Regions from separate parts of the Idiomarina sp. ST10R2A5 genome, predicted to be linked through region 1. Evidence: predicted binding sites of a transcription regulator. Region 1 holds the regulator's gene; the other holds the start of a gene.
What was found. The regulator FliA, encoded in region 1, starts transcription of late flagellar genes. The targets are predictions, from matches to a motif close to CTAAAGNTNNNNNNNNNNNNGCCGATA.

Region 1 (7,068 bases):
AGAGTTGGAACAGATGTTGCATCAGTCATTGCAAATGGCTGGTAATGACGGAAATCAGCAAGGCGCCGGAATCGAACCTGGTTTGGCCGAACGCCTGCAACAGTCATTACGCGAAGTGCATCAGCAGCAGGAAATGAATGGTGAACCTTCAGTACTGCTGACCTCCGGACTTCTGCGGTCAACCATGGCGCGATTTGCGCGTCACGCTACCGATGGTATGCGAGTGTTGTCCTATCAGGAAGTACCGGATGATAAACAAATTCGCATTGTCAGCTCAATTGGTGGACAACAAAACGGTGGTGAACAAACCGCCACACAAGAGTAACGGGAGTCGCTTGTGAAGATTAAACGCTTTTTTGCCGAAGATATGCGCCGTGGTTTGCAACAGGTTAAAGAAACCTTAGGTCCGGATGCTATTATCCTGTCCAATAAGAAAGTGAATGGTGGTATTGAGCTGGTTGCAGCCATTGACCCCGATGCGCAACAGGCACAGCCAATGGCTGATCAGGCACCGAATGAGCCGGCCGCATCAAAGACACCGGAAGTACCGGCTGAATCTTTGCAGGAACTGTTACAGCGTCAGGCGCAGGCTGAACAGCCAGCGCAACGCACTGCTGAGCAAGAGGTTGCTGAGCCGGCCACACAACGGCCAGAACCGAAACCAGAACCACAAGGCTTCGCCGATTCTCAGTTAAGCGACGATATTTTTCCTGAACAAGTAAACGCACCAGCAGCGGACGACTCCCAGGCCATTGCTGAACTGCGCTCTCAGGTAAACGGTATTCGTCAATTACTGGAGCATCAGTTAAGTGGCTTGATGAAGCAGGAAATGGATCGCGAAGAACCAACCCGTGCGATGCTGATGAATCGCTTGATGTCTATGGGCTTAAGTGAACGAGTTGCGGACCAGATTGCCTGTTTTATTCCCGAAGGTGGCTCAGACGATGAAGCCTGGGAACAGACCCTGCATTTATTAGAAGGTCAGTTGAATACCACGTCCGACGATATTTTGACACGCGGCGGTGCGGTTGCTTTAGTCGGCCCTACCGGCGTGGGTAAAACCACCACTATTGCGAAGCTGGCTGCTCGTTACGCTCAGCGCCATGGTGCGGATAAAGTGGCATTAATTACTACGGATACCTTCCGTATTGGTGCCAGTGAACAATTACAAACCTATGGTCGTATAATAGGGTGTCCGGTAAAAGTTGCTAAAAATGCGCAAGAGCTGGCAGATGCGTTACTTTCACTGCGCCAGAAGAGTTTAATTTTAATTGATACTGCAGGCATGGGCCAACGCGACAAGCGTTTGAGCGAGCAGTTAAACCAGCTTATCCAGAATTCAAGACTGCGTATTCGTCCATATCTGGTGCTTTCAGCGACATCACAGAATCAAGTATTGATGGATGCCGTTAAGCAGTTTAAAACTTTGCCTTTATCCGGTTGCATTTTTACCAAGCTGGACGAATGCTTAAGTTTAGGTGAGAGTATCAGCGTGGCTATTGAGCATGGCTTACCAGTAGGCTATTTAACCAATGGTCAGCAGGTTCCTGAAGACATTCGGGTTGCCGATGCGAACTTTATGGTAGCGGAAGCCGAGCGTTTGCTTGATAAAAGCATTTGTTCCTCAGTGTCAGACGTGCCAAAATCGTATTGGAATGCGGCGTTTTCTCGCTGAATGAGCCTAAGTAATATGAAGCTGTTGTCAATTTAGTCAGAAAAGAGATACGCCCGATGGATCAAGCAAGCGGTCTGCGAAGAATGAAACAATCAAAAGTAAAAGTTATTGCGGTAACCGGTGGTAAAGGTGGCGTGGGTAAAACCAATGTGTCGCTGAATATGGCTATTGCAATGGCAAAGCAGGGCAAACGAGTATTGGTGCTGGACGCCGACTTAGGCCTGGCTAACGTCGATGTGATGTTGGGCCTTCGCGTTGAGCGTAATCTCTCTCATGTATTAAGTGGCCAGTGTGAACTGGAAGATATTCTGATAGAAGGCCCTGCGGGAATAAAAATTGTTCCGGCAACGTCTGGTACACGTTCGATGGTGGATCTCAGTGAATCTGAGCATGCTGGTTTAATTAGAGCGTTTAGCCAGTTACAGGGCAATTATGACGTGCTGATTGTGGATACCGCAGCTGGCATAGGTAACACCGTTGTCAGTTTTGCCCGAGCCTCACAGGACGTGTTAGTCGTAGTTTGCGATGAACCAACATCGATTACCGATGCTTATGCTCTTATTAAAGTATTGAGCCGTGAGCAGGGGCTTTTCAAATTTAAAGTGGTTGCCAATATGGTGCGCAATATGCGTGACGGGCAAGTACTGTTCAATAAGCTCACTAAGGTTACCGACCGGTTCTTAGATGTTGCGCTGGAGCTGGCAGCAATTATTCCTTTCGATGAAAACTTGCGTTTAGCCGTGCGGAAACAGCAATCGTTTGTCATGGCTTACCCTAAATCTCCTGCGTCATTAGCGATAAAAGCACTGGCTAAGAAGGCGCTGGACTGGCCCGTTCCGGCTCAAGCCGGAGGACATTTAGAATTTTTCCTTGAACAATTGATAACTTCTGCCGATAACGAGAGTAAGCGGGATGTTGCCAATGAATAAAGCTGCCGTTTATGCCGCCACTGCTGACAACCGGAATGCCATTATTGAGCAGCATACCGGACTGGTTAAGCGTATTGCCCACCACATGATGGCGAGACTACCCGCCAGCGTGCAAGTGGATGATTTAATACAGGCAGGCATGATTGGCTTACTAGAAGCTGCGCGTAACTTTGATAACAGCAAAGGTGCCAGTTTCGAAACTTTTGCCGGCATTCGCATTCGTGGTGCGATGCTGGACGAAATTCGTCGCGGCGATTGGGCCCCTCGCTCAGTACACCGTAACCACAGACGTGTGCTGGAAGCCATTCGCCAGGTTGAAAACGAGACCGGGCGGGACGCAAAAGATACGGAAGTAGCCGCAAAATTGAATATGGGTATGGATGAATACCACCATATTTTACGGGATGTGAGTTCAGGACGAATTGTCGGAATTGAAGATCTTGGCGTGTCGGAAGATGCGTTAATGCCAGAGCAGGTAACAGGTTCAGCTTATGAGCCACAACGAGATGTTGAGAACGCTGCGTTTCATAAAGCATTGGTATCGACAATTTCATCGTTACCAGAACGTGAAGCCTTGGTGCTTTCGTTGTATTATGACGAAGAATTGAATTTAAAAGAGATAGGTGAAGTGCTGAGCGTGAGTGAATCACGTGTCAGTCAGATTCACAGTCAGGCAATGTTGCGACTGAAGTCGCGAATGCAAAATTGGGTTGAATAAACTTTGGTGGTAATCGAGAGCCTCAGTGGAGGGTGCTTTGGATAAAAATATGAAAATTCTTGTTGTGGATGACTTTTCTACAATGAGACGAATCATTAAGAATTTACTTCGTGATCTTGGCTTTACCAATATTCAGGAAGCTGATGACGGTAATACGGCTTTACCCATGTTGCAGAACGGTGATTTCGACTTTGTCGTAACCGATTGGAACATGCCCGGTATGCAGGGAATTGACTTGCTGCGTGAAATTCGCAAGGACGATAACCTGGCGCATTTACCGGTATTGATGGTAACGGCCGAAGCTAAGCGTGAGCAAATCATCATGGCCGCACAAGCGGGGGTTAATGGTTACATCGTGAAACCGTTTACAGCCGTAACGTTGAAAGAAAAGCTCGACAAGATCTTCGAACGTATTAGCTAAAGGGCGAATGACTATGTCTGATAACGCCCATGATATTTCTCTGGAGCAAGCCAAGGAACTCGTAGCCTTGCTTGAAGACGGGAAGCAGCAGCAGGCAAATCAATTACTGGAAGACGTTTACAACCGTCGTAACGACAAGTTATTTACTTCTGTCGGCCAGTTAACACGCGACCTCCACGAAGCACTTCAGGATTTTCAGGTAGACCCTCGCATTGTGCAAATGACACAAGATGATCTTCCTGATGCGCAAAACCGTTTGTTGTATGTCATTGAGAAAACCGAAGACGCAGCCAATAGAACAATGGATGCGGTAGAGGCTTGCCTGCCTTTAGCAGATGAGATGCATCAGCGTGTAGAGAAGGTCATGCCAGCCTGGAACAGGCTGATGAGTAACGATATTGAGTTAAATGAATTCAAGTCTTTATGCCATCAGGTCGATGACGTACTTAAGCGCTGTGGTGAAAACATGCCACAAGTGCATGGGTTGATGACTGAAGTATTGATGGCTCAGGACTTTCAGGATATTACCGGGCAAGTCATTCGCCGGGTTATTCAGTTAGTTGAAGACGTTGAAAAGAACTTAATTGAGCTACTCAAAATATTCGGTAAAGAAGAAGAGCGCCGTAAGGCAGCAACCTCAACGCCTGATAAGAAAAATGCAGGTGTTGCGGAAGGCCCTATTATAGATGCTGATCAACGCGATGACGTGGTTGGCGGACAAGACGAAGTGGACGATTTGCTGTCCAGTTTAGGTTTCTAGGAGCATCAGTCGCATGAGCTTTGATATGGACGAAGACATTCTGCAGGACTTTTTGATCGAGGCGGGAGAGATCCTCGAGCAATTGTCTGAACAGCTGGTTGAACTGGAAAATGATCCAGAAAATAAAGACCTGCTGAATGCTATTTTCCGTGGTTTTCATACCGTTAAAGGTGGTGCCGGTTTTTTGTCGCTGGGCGCACTCGTTGATACCTGCCACGGTGCGGAAAATGTGTTCGATACCCTGCGTAATGGCCAACGTACCGTCACCTCCGACTTGATGGATGTTATTCTACAGTCGCTGGATACCATTAATGCTCAATTTGCACAGGTTCGGGCCAAAGAAGAACCTGAAGCTGCATCACCTGAATTACTGGAGCTTCTGCATAAGTTGAGTCAGCCGGAATCGGAAGATGAAGAGCCGGTTAAAGCGCCGGAGCCCGAACCAGAGCCAGAACCAGAACCCGAGGCAACCGACGCAAGTAGCGGCGAAAGTATTGATGAAATTCAGGACGATGAATTTGAAGCCTTACTGGATGAGCTGCATGGTGAAGGTAAAGGACCAGGCAAGAAAGAAGAAGCTAAAGCTTCCGCTGCTGGGTCGGCACCGGGCGATGACAACGATGAAATAACAGACGATGAGTTTGAATCGTTGCTGGATGAATTGCACGGTAGTGGTAAGGCTCCTCAGAGTGCAGAGAAGACACAAGAGAAGCAAAAAGAGCCGGCAAAAGATGACGAAATAACAGATGACGAGTTCGAGTCGCTGTTAGATGAACTCCATGGCAGTGGTAAAGCGCCGACGCCGAAAGGAGATAAGCCAGCAGAAAAAGCCGCTGAGAAGAAACCTGAGCCAAAAGCGCAAGCTAAACCTCAACCTAAGCCTGCAGCTAAACCAGAGCCGAAAGCAGCTGCGGCCAAAGCGGAAGATAAACCTGCGGCAGCAAAAGCCGTGGATAAAAAGCCAGCGGCGCCGGCACCAGCTCAGGCTGAAACCACAGTCCGGGTTGATACCAAACGTTTAGATGAAATTATGAATATGGTCGGTGAGCTGGTTTTAGTCCGGAATCGTCTATTAAGCCTGAGTAACTCAGATGAATCAGACAGTGACGAGATGGGTAAAGCCATTTCTAATCTGGATGTTGTAACTGGCGACTTGCAAGGCGCGGTTATGAAAACCCGTATGCAGCCTATTAAGAAAGTTTTTGGGCGTTTCCCTCGGGTTGTCAGGGACTTAGCGCGCAGCCTTAAGAAAGAAATTAACCTTGAGATGTACGGTGAAGATACTGACCTGGATAAAAACCTGGTAGAAGCACTGGCCGATCCTTTGGTGCATTTGGTTCGTAACTCTGTTGACCACGGTATTGAAATGCCGGACGTGCGCGAAGCTAATGGTAAACCGCGTGCGGGGACGGTAACGCTGTCGGCGTCTCAGGAAGGCGACCATATTATGCTGTCGATTAAAGACGACGGTGCAGGTATGGATGCGGAAAAGCTTAAGGGCATTGCTATCAGCAAAGGTATTCTCGATACCGACGCCGCTGCGCGTCTGAGTGACGAAGATGCTTATAATCTGATTTTTGCCGCTGGCTTTTCGACCAAAGAAGAAGTTTCAGACATATCCGGCCGCGGTGTCGGGATGGATGTGGTTAAAACCAAAATTAGTCAGCTTAACGGTAGTGTCAAAATTCAGTCTGAGCTGGGTAAGGGCACGGAGCTTTTAATTAAAGTTCCACTGACTCTGGCGATACTGCCTACCTTAATGGTTGCGGTAAAAGAGCAGACATTTGCTCTGCCACTGGCTGTGGTAAGCGAAATTATCGATCTGGATATGAAGCGTACCAATACCGTTGATGGTCAATTAACACTGATTGTACGTGACCGTGCTATTCCGCTGTTTTTCTTAGAGCATTGGTTGGTTCGTAATCCGGATCGTTCAAGCCGTAATGAGAAAGGCCATGTCGTGGTTGTGCAAATTGGCAACCAACAGGTTGGTTTCGTCGTCAACGCATTGATTGGTCAGGAAGAAGTGGTCATAAAACCATTAGATAAGCTATTGCAGGGTACACCGGGTATGGCTGGAGCAACTATCACCAGTGATGGCGGTATTGCTTTGATTGTTGATGTACCAAGTATGCTTAAGTATTACGCAAAACGATAACGGGACACACCGTTCATGACTGTAAAAGTTCTCGTGGTAGATGACTCGGCGTTTTTCCGCCGCCGGGTGACTGAGATTTTAGAAGACAATGCCAACATTAAAGTGATTGGTAGTGCCAATAACGGAGAAGAAGCGGTTTCACAAAGTCGCGTGCTTAAGCCGGATGTCATTACCATGGACATTGAAATGCCGGTAATGAACGGTATTGATGCTGTGAAAGCCATAATGAGCAGCAACCCTTGCCCTATTTTGATGTTTAGCTCGCTGACTCATGAAGGCGCTACAGCTACGTTAAACGCGTTAGAAGCGGGCGCCGCTGACTTCCTGCCAAAGAAATTTGAAGACATTGCACGGAATCGCGATGAAGCAGTGAACACGCTGCAGGATCGCGTACTGGCAATTGCCCG
Region 2 (7,068 bases), on a different contig from region 1:
TAAACACGTGTATGGTGGTATGGGCCAGAACCTATTTAACCCGGCCATGGCAGGTTATGTGCTGTTATTAATTTCGTTTCCGGTACAAATGACAAACTGGCTACCGGCTTCCACTATTAGCGAGCACTCGCTAACTTTGTGGCAAACACTGCACACCATATTGTTTGAATACACCCCTGCCGGTTACAGCGTAGAGCAACTGCGGGCCGGTATAGACGGTGTCACCATGGCAACACCGCTGGATACCATAAAAACAGAACTGACCCGGGGTTATACGCTGACAGAAATTTATCAGGGACCAGAGTTCAGTTATTTTGCCGGTGCCGGCTGGCAGTGGATTAATCTGGGCTTTTTAGTCGGTGGCTTACTTTTAATTCAGCAACGCATTATTAGCTGGCACATCCCGCTGGGGTTCCTTGCAGGCCTTTGCGTACCGGCTTTTATTGCTCATATTTTTGCACCCGACCTTATGCCCGGACCTATCGTGCACGCCTTAAGCGGCGCAACCATGTTAGGTGCTTTCTTTATCGCAACCGACCCGGTATCGGCCGCCACGTCAAACCGGGGCCGCGTTATTTTTGCCTTGCTGATTGGCTTTATCGTCTTTGTTATTCGCAGTTGGGGCGGCTACCCCGACGCCGTAGCCTTTGCCGTGTTGCTTGCCAATATGTGTGTACCATTAATAGACCGGTATACGCGGCCTGTTGTTTACGGCCACGGAGACTGATATGACCTTTAACAGTATGCAGAAAAATGGTTTATTACTGGCCGCTTTTGCGGTCATTGCTACCGCTTTAATTATTGGTGTGCAACTGCTGACAGAAGACAAAATCGCCAGGCAGCAGCAGCAGCAAGTGCTTCGCACACTGAATCAGTTGATACCGCCGGCACTGCACGACAACGACTTATACCAATCCTGTCGATTACTACAGGATCCGGCTCTGGGCAGTACTAAGCCGCAGCCGTTGTATCGCGCATGGGTTAACGATGAGCCCACTGCTTTAGCTGCTGAAATTGTAGCTCCAGACGGCTACTCCGGCGCTATCCGTTTGCTGCTGGCTATTCAACCCAATGGCGAAGTTTTAGGTGTAAGAACCTTGCGCCATCAGGAAACCCCGGGGTTAGGTGATAAAATTGAAATTCAGAAAAGTGACTGGATAAAGAGCTTTGCTGAGAAGCGTGTTCGCGGTGAAGATGATAACCGCTGGGCTGTTCAGCGCGACGGCGGCATGTTTGATCAGTTCACCGGCGCGACCATCACCCCCCGGGCTGTGGTCTCTGCCGTAAAACGTGCGACATTAAAGCTTCAGCAGCAAGCAGACGTTCTGTTTAACGCCGACTTACCACATTGTCAGGAGGCTCAGGAATGAACGAATACAAAAACCTGACCAAGCAAGGCCTGTGGGAAAACAATCCCGCATTAGTGCAGCTTTTAGGCTTGTGTCCACTATTAGCAGTGACTGCCTCAGTCACCAACGCCATGGGCCTGGGTCTGGCCACCTTATTCGTACTGGTTGGCTCAAATATCACCGTGTCTCTGGTGCGTGAGTTTATCCCTTCGGAAATCCGCATACCTGTTTTTGTCATGGTCATTGCCACCTTCGTAACCATTATTCAACTGCTCATGAACGCCTATGTGTTCCAGCTGTATCAGTCTCTGGGTATCTTCATTCCGCTCATTGTGACTAACTGCGCCATTATTGGCCGAGCCGAAGCTTATGCCTCTAAAAACCCCTGGCAACGCGCAGCGTTCGACGGGCTGGCAATGGGTGTTGGCTTTGCACTGGTACTGATAGTACTGGGCGCTATGCGAGAAATTATTGGTAACGGCACCCTGTTTGATGGCGCAGAATTGCTGCTGGGTGAGTGGGCAGCACAATTGCGAATTGAGCTCTTTACCGTTAATTACCCTTTATTACTGGCTATATTACCGCCAGGAGCCTTTATTGGCATGGGCTTTATCATTGCCCTGAAAAACAAAATTGACGCTGTGCGGAGTGCCCGTGCCGAGAAGAAAACCGTTACCCGGGCACGGGTCACGGCCTAATAAAAAAATACAAATAAAAACGAACTCTTATGAATAAAAACAAGCGTTACGAAATTTTAAGTCGGTTACGGGACAATAATCCGAACCCAACAACTGAGCTGGAATATAACTCCCCTTTTCAGCTGTTAATTGCAGTATTGCTGTCCGCTCAGGCAACCGACGTGGGTGTGAATAAAGCCACCCGTAAACTATTCCCTGCCGCACCTACCGCTGAAACCATGCTGGCTCTGGGAGTAGATGGAATAAAAGAATACATAAAGACCATTGGTTTGTTTAACTCCAAAGCCGAAAACGCCTACAAAACCTGCAAAATTCTGGTGGAAGAATACGGTGGCAAAGTACCGGAAGACCGGGCCGCGCTGGAAGCTCTTCCGGGTGTTGGCCGTAAAACGGCAAACGTGGTTTTAAATACGGCTTTTGGCTGGCCCACTATCGCAGTCGACACGCACATATTCCGGGTGTCTAACCGCACCAAACTGGCCCCCGGTAAAAACGTTAAAGAAGTGGAAGAAAAACTGATAAAAGTGGTACCGGCTGAGTTTAAAGTAGACGTGCACCACTGGTTAATCTTGCACGGACGTTATACCTGCATAGCCCGTAAACCAAGGTGTGGTTCCTGCGTCATAGAAGACTTGTGCGAATTTAAAGAAAAAACCAGTGACTGAGCCTGTTACAGCTCAATCATGGATGGTTTGCTTAACTGCACAATAACACGGCGGTTGATCTGACGGTTTAACTCGTTGTCATTCGATTTAACCGGCCGGTCTTCACCGTGAGCAACGGTTTTAATACGCTCCGCATCTATACCCCGTTCGACGAAAAACTGCTGAATTTCTTTCGCCCGCTCTTCGGTTAATTCTTTGTTCGGGCCTCGCGCGCCAAGCGAATCGGTATAAGCGTCGACTAAAACCAGTTCCAAATCGTTATCCACCTGCAGGTAGTCACTAATTTGTTTTAGCTTACGCTGCGATGCAACAGTCAGCTTTTCGCTTTCCGCTTCGTGGTTCAGCACCGTATACGCAATGTCGTCAAAACTGAACGGTAATAACGCATTAACACAGCTCATGAAGTCATCGTAAGCACCGCGGAAGTTCACTGAAGAAATAGAGACAGCAACTTCATCGCGGCTGTTATACCAGTCGTTGTAAAAGAATGTCGGGTAACGCCCTTTTTCCAGCTCGCTCAATAAGGTCCAGGCCAGTTGCTTCTGCAGCTCGCCATCAAACTGCTTATAGAGCTTCATGTCGCCAATGCGGTAACTGGACTCGCCGGGCTGCCAGCGCGGCGGAACGGACTCAATGGCAGACACACCATAGCTGTCCGGTAACTTGCGCATTTCCATTTTCATACGTAAGTTGAGCTCTTTACTCGCCTCGCTTTGAAAGCGCACCTTACCGTAACGGGGAATCTCATGCTCCATTTCACAGGCTAAACGGTTCTCTTCGCTTACCTGCCACGCGGAGTTATCCAGGTTTGCACTGTAGTGCCTGACTGAGTTTGCCTGCGCCTGCCCAATTGATAGCAGCACAGAAGCTGAAACAGCAGTCAACATCGGCCAATTTTTCATAAGCGCCCCTGATTTATTTCTGATACGTCTGTTATCGGCACGCATTGCCGTTGCTTTAGTATTTCTGCAAGCAGAGCGTGATGATCTTTGGCATAATAGCGTTATCTTTAAGACACTACGGAAATTCTATGTCAGACAGCTCTAACTCGCTTATGAAGCAACGCTTTCGCGGATACATGCCCGTCGTGGTCGATGTCGAAACAGCGGGGTTTAACGCAAAAACCGATGCGTTACTGGAAATAGCTGCCGTCTTGCTGGATTTCGATGACAATGGTCTGTTAAAGCCCGTGGACTCTGTTCATTACCATGTACAGCCTTTCGAAGGCGCCAATATTGAACAGGCAGCTATCGACTTTAACGGCATTGATCCGCACTGCCCATTACGCGGCGCGGTAGAGGAAGGTGAAGCCCTGCGTGAGCTTTTCAAACCCATTCGTAAAGCGCAGAAAGCCGCGGGTTGTCAGCGTTCAGTTTTAGTCGGACACAACTCAAACTTTGATCACGGTTTTGTTATGGCCGCCGCCGAACGTGCTAGTTTAAAACGTAACCCGTTTCACCCTTTTGTCAGTTTTGATACCACGTCGCTTGCGGCAATGACCTTAGGGCAAACCGTACTGATTAAAGCATGTCAGGCAGCCGGTATTGAGTTTGACAGCAAACAAGCACACTCAGCCCTATACGACACCGAACGCACCGCAGAGCTCTACTGCTGGATGATCAATCGCTGGAAAGAACTCGGTGGCTGGCCACCTGAGTCTCGTCAGGACAAAAGTTAATCCGAGTACAAATTTCAGACATAAAAAAAGCCGCTCAAACGAGCGGCTTTTTCGATTCAGTAAACGCTTACAGTTTGTCAGCGTTTTTAGACAGATAAGAAGCAACGCCTTCTGCGTTTTCTTTCATGCCTTCTTTACCTTCTTCCCAGCCTGCAGGGCAAACTTCGCCGTGTTTCTGGTGGAAGTTCAGTGCGTCAACCATACGCAGCATCTCGTCGATGTTACGGCCTAATGGCAAGTCGTTAACGACCTGGTGACGAACCATACCGTCTTCATCAATTAAGAATGAACCACGGAATGCAACACCGGCTTCTGGGTGTTCAACGTCGTACGCTTTACAAATGCTGTGACGAACGTCAGCAACCAATGGGTATTTCACCTGACCGATACCACCAGCGTCAGTTGACGTGTTACGCCATGCACTGTGAGTAAACTGAGAGTCAATTGAAACACCAATAACTTCTACGCCACGCTTTTTGAATTCGTCTAAGCGCTTATCAAATGCGATTAGCTCAGAAGGACATACGAAAGTGAAGTCCAACGGGTAGAAGAAAACAACAGCTTTTTTGCCTTTGATAGCGTCTGACAGTTTAAAATCTTCAACAATTTCACCTGAACCCAATACTGCTGCTGCAGTAAAATCAGGTGCTTTACGACCTACTAATACAGACATCGATTCTCTCCATTTAATGTTGAGTGTTAAAGCTTCACCCGTAGTGATGGGGATCCCTAAATAAAAAAACAAGGGCATCCGTCAATTTCACTACAGATTGTCTACTGTTTGCTTAAACTTTATTCAGCCGAAGGCTACTTATTCCGCTGAAGGCTCTGGATGCCGCTCAGCAACCTCAGAAACCAACTCTTGCAGCTCGCCGTTCTGGAACATTTCCATAATAATATCACAACCGCCGACCAATTCACCTTCAACCCACAGCTGCGGGAAGGTTGGCCAGTTTGCGTATTTAGGCAATTCTGCACGAATATCCGGATTCTGTAGGATATCGACGTAAGCAAACGCCTGGCCACAGCCCATTAAGGCCTGTGATGCTTGTGAAGAGAAACCACAGCTAGGCAACTTCGGAGAGCCTTTCATGTATAACAGGATTGGGTTTTCTTCGATTTGCTGCTTAATTCTGTCAACCGTTTCCATAACACCTCTGCTTAATATAATGGTTGATTAAAACACTCAGGTATTTTAACACAGCCTATAAAGTTTTGTCCTAAATTGAAAGATTTCCTTGAAAAGCAAACCAGTCAGCCCTATATATCGTAAGGTATAACAAGAAAAGAACTTGCACGCATTAAAGTGCGAGTCGCAAATTTGCACTCAAAAAAGAACTACGGAGAGAAAATTATGGCATTTGAACTACCGGCTCTTCCATACGAGAAAAACGCTCTGGAACCACATATTTCAGAAGAAACTCTGGAATACCACTACGGTAAGCACCACGCTACATACGTGAGCAAGCTGAACGACGCCGTTAAAGGTACCGACCTTGAGAGCAAATCTCTGGAAGACATCATCAAGTCTGAAAAAGGCGGACTGTTCAACAACGCCGCACAGGTATGGAACCACACTTTCTACTGGAACTGCCTAAGCCCGAACGGCGGCGGTGAACCAACTGGCGCAGTAGCAGAAGCTATCAACGCAAAATTTGGCTCTTTCGAGAAATTCAAAGAAGAGTTCAACGCAAGCGCTGCTGGTAACTTTGGTTCTGGCTGGACTTGGTTAGTGAAAAAATCTGACGGTTCTGTCGATTTACTGAACACAGACGATGCAGACACTCCTGTCGCGCACGACGGCGTAGAAGCTCTGCTGACCGTTGATGTTTGGGAACACGCTTACTACATCGACTACCGTAACTCTCGTCCTAACTACTTAGAAGCTTTCTGGAAGCTGGTAAACTGGGACTTCGTTAACAAGAACTTTGCTTAAAGCAAACTTGTGAATGATTAAAAAAGGCGCCGTTTGGCGCCTTTTTTCTTACTAAAAGATTTTATCCAACTGCTCGCGATAGCGATCAAAAGCTTCAAACTGCGGCATATGACCAATACCTTCCAGTTCATAAAGGTAGCCGTCCGGAATTTGCTCTACCACAATTTCACCGAGTTTATCGTAGCGGCCCAGTTCGTAATTAACGCCCTCTTTCTTCCAGCCTCGACCGGGGCCTGTAGTATCACGCGTTCCCAGAATCAAATGTGTCGGCACCGCTAACTGGTCAAACTCATTAGACACATTACCGGTAAAAATCATGTCGTAGGTTAGCGCATTATTCCAGGCAACCTGATCCCAGTCGTTTCCATTTATCCAACCTGCGTGAATTTCAATAAGCTCTTCATAATCTTCTGACCATTTACCGTCATAGTAGTTTTTGCGCTGGTAGGCCCGGATCTGATCAATGGTTTTACCCTTCTCATTCTCGTAAAAGAACGCCGGATCTTTGTATTCGACATAGCGCAAATAATCTTCCAGACCGACCGGGTTCACCAGCACCAGTTTTTCAACCATAGTGTCATGGTTTAGCGCAAAGCGAGTGGCAAGCATACCGCCCATGGAGTGGCCCATAACAACCACTTTTTCGATACCCTGTGATTTCACCAACGCCTTAGTGTTATTTGCCAGGGCTTCGAAAGAAAACTGATAATGTGCCGGTTTGGACGACTTACCAAAACCAATT

Region 2: the regulator FliA is predicted to act here: its motif matches at 3,647-3,673, upstream of ACP7FG_RS11770 (flagellar protein MotY).

What each region holds. Positions count from the first base shown of each region.
Region 1 covers NZ_JBNIEX010000008.1:76,667-83,734, forward strand. Annotated here, with positions in the region: gene flhA (flagellar biosynthesis protein FlhA) at 1-325, shown strand, start outside; gene flhF (flagellar biosynthesis protein FlhF) at 338-1,675, shown strand; gene ACP7FG_RS10745 (MinD/ParA family protein) at 1,732-2,604, shown strand; gene ACP7FG_RS10750 (RNA polymerase sigma factor FliA) at 2,597-3,322, shown strand; gene cheY (chemotaxis response regulator CheY) at 3,360-3,743, shown strand; gene ACP7FG_RS10760 (protein phosphatase CheZ) at 3,757-4,503, shown strand; gene ACP7FG_RS10765 (chemotaxis protein CheW) at 4,517-6,661, shown strand; gene ACP7FG_RS10770 (protein-glutamate methylesterase/protein-glutamine glutaminase) at 6,677-7,068, shown strand, end outside.
Region 2 covers NZ_JBNIEX010000010.1:70,698-77,765, reverse strand. Annotated here, with positions in the region: gene rsxD (electron transport complex subunit RsxD) at 1-727, shown strand, start outside; gene rsxG (electron transport complex subunit RsxG) at 729-1,370, shown strand; gene ACP7FG_RS11780 (electron transport complex subunit E) at 1,367-2,047, shown strand; gene nth (endonuclease III) at 2,077-2,712, shown strand; gene ACP7FG_RS11770 (flagellar protein MotY) at 2,718-3,614, opposite strand; gene rnt (ribonuclease T) at 3,743-4,390, shown strand; gene ACP7FG_RS11760 (peroxiredoxin) at 4,458-5,063, opposite strand; gene ACP7FG_RS11755 (Grx4 family monothiol glutaredoxin) at 5,202-5,540, opposite strand; gene ACP7FG_RS11750 (superoxide dismutase) at 5,745-6,326, shown strand; gene ACP7FG_RS11745 (alpha/beta fold hydrolase) at 6,378-7,068, opposite strand, start outside.